DNA from 3 places in the Arthrobacter sp. 10T413_2 genome. Region 2 is predicted to be linked to each of the others. Evidence: riboswitches for the same ligand, from Rfam matches in the RefSeq annotation. Region 2 holds a riboswitch; each other region holds the start of a gene.

The links. Region 2 has a riboswitch for cyclic di-AMP ahead of AC1DBQ_RS14420 (NlpC/P60 family protein). Riboswitches for the same ligand answer to the same signal wherever they lie in the genome.
Region 1: another riboswitch for cyclic di-AMP. It lies ahead of AC1DBQ_RS00525 (M23 family metallopeptidase); the one in region 2 lies ahead of AC1DBQ_RS14420 (NlpC/P60 family protein).
Region 3: another riboswitch for cyclic di-AMP. It lies ahead of AC1DBQ_RS05260 (aggregation-promoting factor C-terminal-like domain-containing protein); the one in region 2 lies ahead of AC1DBQ_RS14420 (NlpC/P60 family protein).

The regions. Positions count from the first base shown of each region.
Region 1 is NZ_JBFTHK010000001.1:109,767-111,971, reverse strand. It holds gene AC1DBQ_RS00525 (M23 family metallopeptidase) at 1-770, opposite strand, end outside; cyclic di-AMP (ydaO/yuaA leader) riboswitch at 775-988, opposite strand; gene AC1DBQ_RS00520 (iron-dependent transcriptional repressor DtxR) at 1,139-1,834, opposite strand; gene serC (phosphoserine transaminase) at 2,183-2,205, shown strand, end outside.
Region 2 is NZ_JBFTHK010000090.1:4,378-6,658, forward strand. It holds gene AC1DBQ_RS14415 (sensor histidine kinase) at 1-395, shown strand, start outside; gene AC1DBQ_RS14420 (NlpC/P60 family protein) at 525-1,199, opposite strand; cyclic di-AMP (ydaO/yuaA leader) riboswitch at 1,204-1,404, opposite strand; gene AC1DBQ_RS14425 (hypothetical protein) at 1,580-1,834, shown strand; gene AC1DBQ_RS14430 (hypothetical protein) at 1,870-2,281, shown strand, end outside.
Region 3 is NZ_JBFTHK010000018.1:27,833-30,113, forward strand. It holds gene AC1DBQ_RS05255 (hypothetical protein) at 1-137, opposite strand, end outside; gene AC1DBQ_RS05260 (aggregation-promoting factor C-terminal-like domain-containing protein) at 322-1,125, opposite strand; cyclic di-AMP (ydaO/yuaA leader) riboswitch at 1,125-1,284, opposite strand; gene AC1DBQ_RS05265 (sensor histidine kinase) at 1,465-2,281, opposite strand, start outside.

The DNA.
Region 1 (2,205 bases), on a different contig from region 2:
AAGTGGAGGTGGCAGCCCGTGGAGGCGCCGGTGGTCCCGCTCAGCGCGACGACATCGCCGCGGGAGACCTTCTGGCCGACCTTCACCGAGGACGAGGACAGGTGGTTGTACGTGGTCTCCAGACCGTTGCCATGGTCAATGACCACACGGTTGCCGCCGCCGTAGGGGTGCCATCCGTTGAAGGTCACGGTGCCGCTGGCGGCGGCGTGGACCGGCGTGCCGCACTGGGCGGCGAAATCCTGGCCGCGGTGAAACTCCCCCGGACCGCCCGTGATGGGGCTGACGCGGTAGCCGAACGGCGATGCCGTGACCAGCTGGTCCAGCGGCGGACCCAGCGTGCCGGCTGAAGCCGCGCGGGTAATGCTGCCGACGGACTGGGCKCTCAGCAGCTGCTTGAGCTTCCCGTCCGGGTCGCCTTTGGTGGCGATGGCCGTCCGGCTGAAATCGAGCTTTGCGGCGGCGGCAGCCGTGACGTCCGGCTGCACTGCGGCCGAGACCGCGGATCCGTCGGTGTTCGAGGCCATGACGGGACTCGTGACGGGCACCGTCACCGTGAGGACCAGACCAGTGGCGGCCAGCGCGATTCCGGCCTTCTGCCCCACGCCGCTGGCGGCGGCAAAGTCCGTTACCTGACGGAACGGGCTGCGGCGGCCACGACGCTCGTCGCGGTGCGCGTCACGCGGACGTTCGGCCGTATGCGCGACGACGGGGCGCGGCTCCGGAGCGGGACCGGTCGCGCGGCGACGGCCCCTGGCGGTCTGGGTGGTCAAGAACGGTTCCTCTCTGAGAGCCTGCGAAGTTAGCTGTCGGATTCGGGTCAGAGAGATCAAAGACCCGGTCCGCCGTTGCAAGCACCCGGTCACCGAGGCGTCCTGTGGGGACCGTTCGATGGAAGCTGCTTGCCGCTGACGGACTTCACCCCAAGGCTGCCGAAGAAGCAGCCGATAGTGGTTCCCCCGCCCCTGCCAGGAGGTGGTTCTGCGACTGATCCGCTGGCAGGGTTCGGCTTCGGATCAGGTAACGCTTTGGTATCGGTACAGGGCACTAACTATAGGCGATTAAGCCCCTCGGTGATAAATCCGTGATMGCGTTTGTGCAGAACTCATGGGTCGTCCCATGACGGTGACGTTTTGGCTGGTCAGGCGACTGTTACAAAGACATGCGCGGCAACCTCTGGCGGCAGCTCCAAGGCGCCCTCGATATCCGGGACCCGGACCGAGATGTACTCCCCCACCCGCTCCAGCGAAACGAGCGCACCGGGGCGGATTCCGCCCTCGTCGAGCTGGGCCAGAAGCTCCGGTTCCACCTGGATGGGCTCGGCGAGCCGGTTGACCGTGATCCGCGACTCCGCACCGTAGCCGGCCATGGCCTCCAGCAGGTTCACGACGCCGTCCGCGTGGGCCCCCGAGGGCGCCCCGCCAAGTTCCGCGAGCCCCGGAATCGGGTTCCCGTAGGGCGAAACGGTCGGGTGGTCGAGCATCTCGAAGATCCTGCGCTCGACGCGCTCACTCATGACGTGCTCCCAGCGGCACGCTTCCTCGTGGACGTAGGCCCAATCGAGCCCGATCACGTCGGCGAGCAGGCGTTCGGCGAGGCGGTGCTTGCGCATGACGCCGACGGCGCGTTTCCGTCCGGTTTCGKTCAGTTCAAGGTGCCGGTCGCCGGAAACAATCACCAGGCCGTCACGCTCCATGCGGCCGATGGTCTGGGAAACAGTGGGGCCGGAGTGGCGGAGTCGTTCGGCGATGCGGGCGCGGAGGGCGACGATGTTTTCTTCTTCAAGTTCCAGAATGGTCCGGAGATACATCTCCGTGGTATCGATCAGATCCGTCATTCAGCTCAGCTCCTCGAGCGCAGTCCTTGCGTCATTCCCACCGTACCGCGTGCGGGCTGCGTGTAAGGATGCGCGCTGGCGAGATCCGCCGTACGTTCGCAGAACAGCCTAGCCTATTTTGAATTACTCCGGATAATTCTTGGTCCGGACTGCGGATGCTCCMCCGGCGTCCGCCGGCCGGCCCCTCGGGGCCTTCTCAATGACCGGACTATGACAGAGGCTTTTCCGTATCGCCGGGGGCCGTCAGGCAGAATAAAACAGGCAGAATGACAAGGGGTGTCCGTTGTAGCCGTCCCGGCCAGGCCACCTCCCAGCCACGCTACGAACCAGCCGAAAATTGGAGCCACTGTGAGCGACACCAGCATCACGAT
Region 2 (2,281 bases):
GCCTGGACTTCTCCCCCGATGCCAGGCCGCTGGCCCGGATCGACGCCAACGCCTTGCGCCGCGCCGTCCTGGCCCTGGCGGACAACGCTCTCTCCCACACCCCACCGGGCGGCCGTGTGACCATCACGACGGCGATCGAGCAGAACCGCGCGGTCATCACCGTGGCGGACACGGGGACCGGGATCACCGGCGTGGACCAGGCAAGGATCTTTGACCGCTTCGTGCGAACTTCCAGCACCGGCGGAACGCAGGGACAGCGGAGCTTTGGCATCGGCTTGGCCCTGGTCCGGGAGATAGCCGTGGCTGCCGGCGGCGCCGTCGAGGTTGCCTCCACCGGCGACGCCGGCACGGTCATGAAGATGACGCTTCCGCTGGCCGCGGGCGGGAACGACTGAGAAACCGGAGAAATCCGTGGTAATCCGGGCAAGGGAAAGACCGGCGATCGCTTGCCCCCAAGAGAAAATCGATCGCCGGTCTTTCCGGACTGGGTGGCCCCTGGAGGGGCCGCCTGGCTCCTACCGGGTTTACGCGCGGACGAAGGTCACGCCGCCGGTCGCGGTGAGCCAGGACAGCGGGTGCACGATCGTCTGGTTGGCGCCGTTCATACCGCCGCTGATCACCTGGCCGTTGCCGGCGTAGATGCCGACGTGGCCGGACTGGACCACCATGTCACCGGGCTGCGGGGCCGCCACAACGGTTCCGAGGCCAAGGAAGGCCCGGGGCCCGATGTCGCCGACGGGCTTACCGGCCGCGCCAAGGGCCTTTTCCACCATCGCGGTGCAGTCCTGGGTGATGCCCAGCTGGCTGTACGCGGCAGAAAGCATGATGGCGTTGCGGCCACCGGCGGGCGCCGCGGCCGMGGCGGGCGCCGTAGCGGCCTGCACCTGCACGGACGGCGCAGCGGCCGCCTTGGGTGCTGCTGCGGGCGCTGCTGCGGGAGCAGCGGCAACGGGCTTGGGCTGTTCGATGACCGGCGCGGCGACAGAGCTCACTGCGGGGCGGTCGAAGCTGATCTTGACGCTTGAATCGGCGCTGACTGGCGCGCTGAGAAGTCCCTTGACTTCCGCGGCGGAGGCCGGAGCGGCGTCCCGCTGCACGGGTGCCGGGGCTGCGTTGGCGGCCATTCCGCTGGTGAGAACCAGGCCGGATGCMGCCGCAAGGACGGCGGCATGGCGCGCAAAAGTATTGATTGAAGACATGGATGTAGCCTCTCCCAATGCCTGCGAGGTGAGCTGTCGGATTCGGATGGGAGTCACCCGGCCGCACTCCCGGGCCCGTKATTGCGGGCACTGTGCGGCTTCACCCCAAGGCCTGCGTATCAGCAGGCCAAAAGTGGTTTCCCCGTCTCTGCCGGTCGTTGGTGCGAGTTACCCCCGGGCCGCGGCAGAGTTAGGCAATCGGCTGGGGAGCGCCCGTATCGGAGACAACAGGCACTTATCCACCGTAGCGCGAACCGCAGGCTAATGTCACATTCAGGTAACGGCCACCACAGTGCGGTCCGGKAGTTGCCCATAGGGCGGCGCAGCTTTTCGACCATAAGATGATGCCATCAGCACCACCTTGGAAGCGGAGGCCCGAAATGAACAGCCACTGTGTCGCCATCTGCCAGTTGAGCAACCAGCCCCAGGAGGATTTCGACGTCAATACCMAACTGCTGATCCTGGACGGCCCGGACGTCCATGTGTCCACATGGGATGCGGAGCCTCGGGACGGCGGCTTCGACGAACACGTCCTGAACGACCGGGTGGACGCCCTCGGGTTCATGGTTGTCAACGACTGGGCCTTCCTGGACGGCAAGGCCTACGCGGTAGTGGAACGGKGGTCAGGAACGTAGGCGCGCTGCACCCTCCACGGGACTAGTCTCATTCKATGACAAAGGATTCGGACAAGGGCCACGAMGGCGACCAGGTGTTGTGGCGCGGTGAGCCCGAGGAACACGACTATCCGGCTGCCGCTCGTTATCTCTCGTTGCTCACCGATGACGCCAGGGCCGCCGCCATCGTGGAGTCGTTGCGCCTGGCGCCGCTAACCCATCACGTGGCCAAAGACATCCTGCGGGCCTCAGGCCTGCCGCTCCTGACCCGGGACAACCCCCATGTGGCCTCCGACCTGGCCAAGATTGCKGACGGCCGTCCGCTCTCCCCCGTCCTCCTGGTTCGCGGGGACCTCGACGCCGGAGTCGCGGCCCAGATTGCCGACGGCTATCACCGGGTCTGCGCTTCCTACCTCACGGACGAGAACACAGACATTCCGGTGAAGCTTGTTGCCCCGATTGGCCCGG
Region 3 (2,281 bases), on a different contig from region 2:
ACCGGAAAGCCACAATTATCCAACGTGAACGTGGCTGGATCGGCGGGTTGCGGAGGACCCGACGGCACCGCCGCGGCCGGTCCGGCGCCGACGAAGAGTGCGGCCGCGAGGACCGCCGGAATTGCCCATTTTTTCATGTTGTGCTCCTGGAATTTGATTCCGTGCCCTGGAGCGGGCACCCCGCGTACGTGGTGAATGGAGGCAGCGGTGCCCAAGCGTCCCGCCCCGACCTTGAGAAAACCTTGTCCCCTGAAATACGCGAAGGCCCCGGATCACGATGGATCCGGGGCCTCCTGGGCGCTGCGGGCTGGTGGTGGGGGCTTAGTACCAGTTGTGGGACAGGTGGAAGTTCAGTGCACCACAGGGGGAGCCGTAGCGCGACTTGACGTAGTTCAGGCCCCAGTTGATCTGGGTCCGGTAGTTGGTCATGTAGTCCGCGCCGGCGCTCGCCATCTTCGAGGCGGGCAGGGACTGGACCACACCGTAGGCGCCGCTGCTGGCGTTCGTGGCAGTCGTCTTCCAGTCCGATTCCTTGGTCCATAGCTTCTGCAGGCACTGCATCTGGCCGGGCGCCCAGCCATAGCTGCCCAGCTGGGCAGCGGCGTAGGCCTGTGCCCCGGCGGGGTCGTCGATGGCGACCGGCGCCGGTGCCGGTGCGGGAGCCGCTGCGGGAACGGGAGCTGCTGCGGGAGCGGGCGCGGGGGCTGCTGCGGGAGCGGGCGCCGGTGCGGCCGGGGCAGCGGGGGCGGGTGCCGGTGCTTCGGCGGGCTTGACCTCCGAGATCTGAGGTACTGCGCCGCTGGGTGCTGCAGCAGCCGGTGCGGCGACCTGGACCCGCTCAAAGTTCAGCTTGGCCAGGGGATCGGCCATGGTGGCCGTTTGCGAGCTCGCAACAGTGGCCCCGTAGCTGCCCGGCTCTGCGGCCTGGCTGGCGGCGGCGCCGCCAGCCACCAGTACTGCGCAGGCGGCGGTGACGACGGCGGCGCGGCGTCCGGTGATGCCGAGCCCGGTGGCCAGCCGCGACAGGGCGGACGCCTGCGGTGCCGGTGCGGCACGGTGGCGTGACTTGCCGGCGCGGGAATGTGAAACGCCGTCAGGGCGCGTTTGTACCTGGAATTTAGTCATGATGGCCTCTCAACGCCTGCGGAGTTAGCTGTCGGGTTCGGATGAGGTCATCCGGCCGCACGGAATATCACGTGTCGGCTTCACCCCAAGGGCGCATGTGTGCAGAATGCCCGGGAACTCTGGGTCCCCCGCCTCTGCCTGGTCCAGCGGAATCCGGGAAGCGGCAGAGTTTGGCGTCCATCCGGATATGCGGCACAAATGGAGGCCGCACTCGAAAAACGGTACAGGACTACTGAGCTTAAGTCACATTTGGGTAACGGGAGTCACAGAGGCGGCGTGTCGCGTTGCGCGAGATTCCCGCGCGCGTGCCCGTAGTCGACCCTGTAGCCCCGGTGCCGGTTACGCCGACGGCGGCACGGCCGGGAGCCGAACAGCGAACTCCGTCCGGCCCGGCCGGGACGTGACCTCGACGGTCCCCCCGTGGGCCTCCACGATCGAATGGACAATGGACAAGCCCAGCCCGCTGGTGCCCTCGGACGTCGGTGCAGGCGCCGTGGCATGTCCGCTGACGTTGCTGCCTGCCGCACCCCCGGATCTGCCGGAAACAGAGCCGGAAAGAAGACCGGTAGAAGAGTCGGAAGCGCCGCGGGCAGCGGACCCGGACCGGGCCCCCGCCGTAGCTACCGCAGGGCTGCCTGCGGAGCTGGCTGCGGAACCGGCCGCAGGATTGGTGCGCGATGCGTCAGCCCGCGCGAAACGGGCGAAGACCCGGCCGACGAATTCGGGGGCGATGCCGCTGCCGTTGTCCGTCACCGTAACCACGGCGCTGCCGTCCGCTGAACGCATGACGCCGGTGACCACCTTGGTCCCCGGTTCCGTGTGCTTGCGCGCATTGGACAGGAGATTGGCGAGGACCTGGTGAAGCTGGGCCGCATCGCCGCGCACCACCACCGGCTCATCCGGCAGTTCCAGCTGCCAGATCCGGTCCGGGGCCATGACCTTCTCATCGCTCACGGTCTCGACGGCCAGCTGGGTGAGGTCGACGTCGGCGACCTTGAGCGGCTGCCCCTCGTCCAGGCGCGCCAGCAGCAGCAGGTCCTCCACCAGGGTGGTCATCCGTTCGGACTGGCTTTGGACACGGGCCAGGGATTTCTCGCCGTCGGGCGTGAAGTGCTCGGTCATCCGCATCAGCTCCGTGTAACCGCGGATCGCCGTG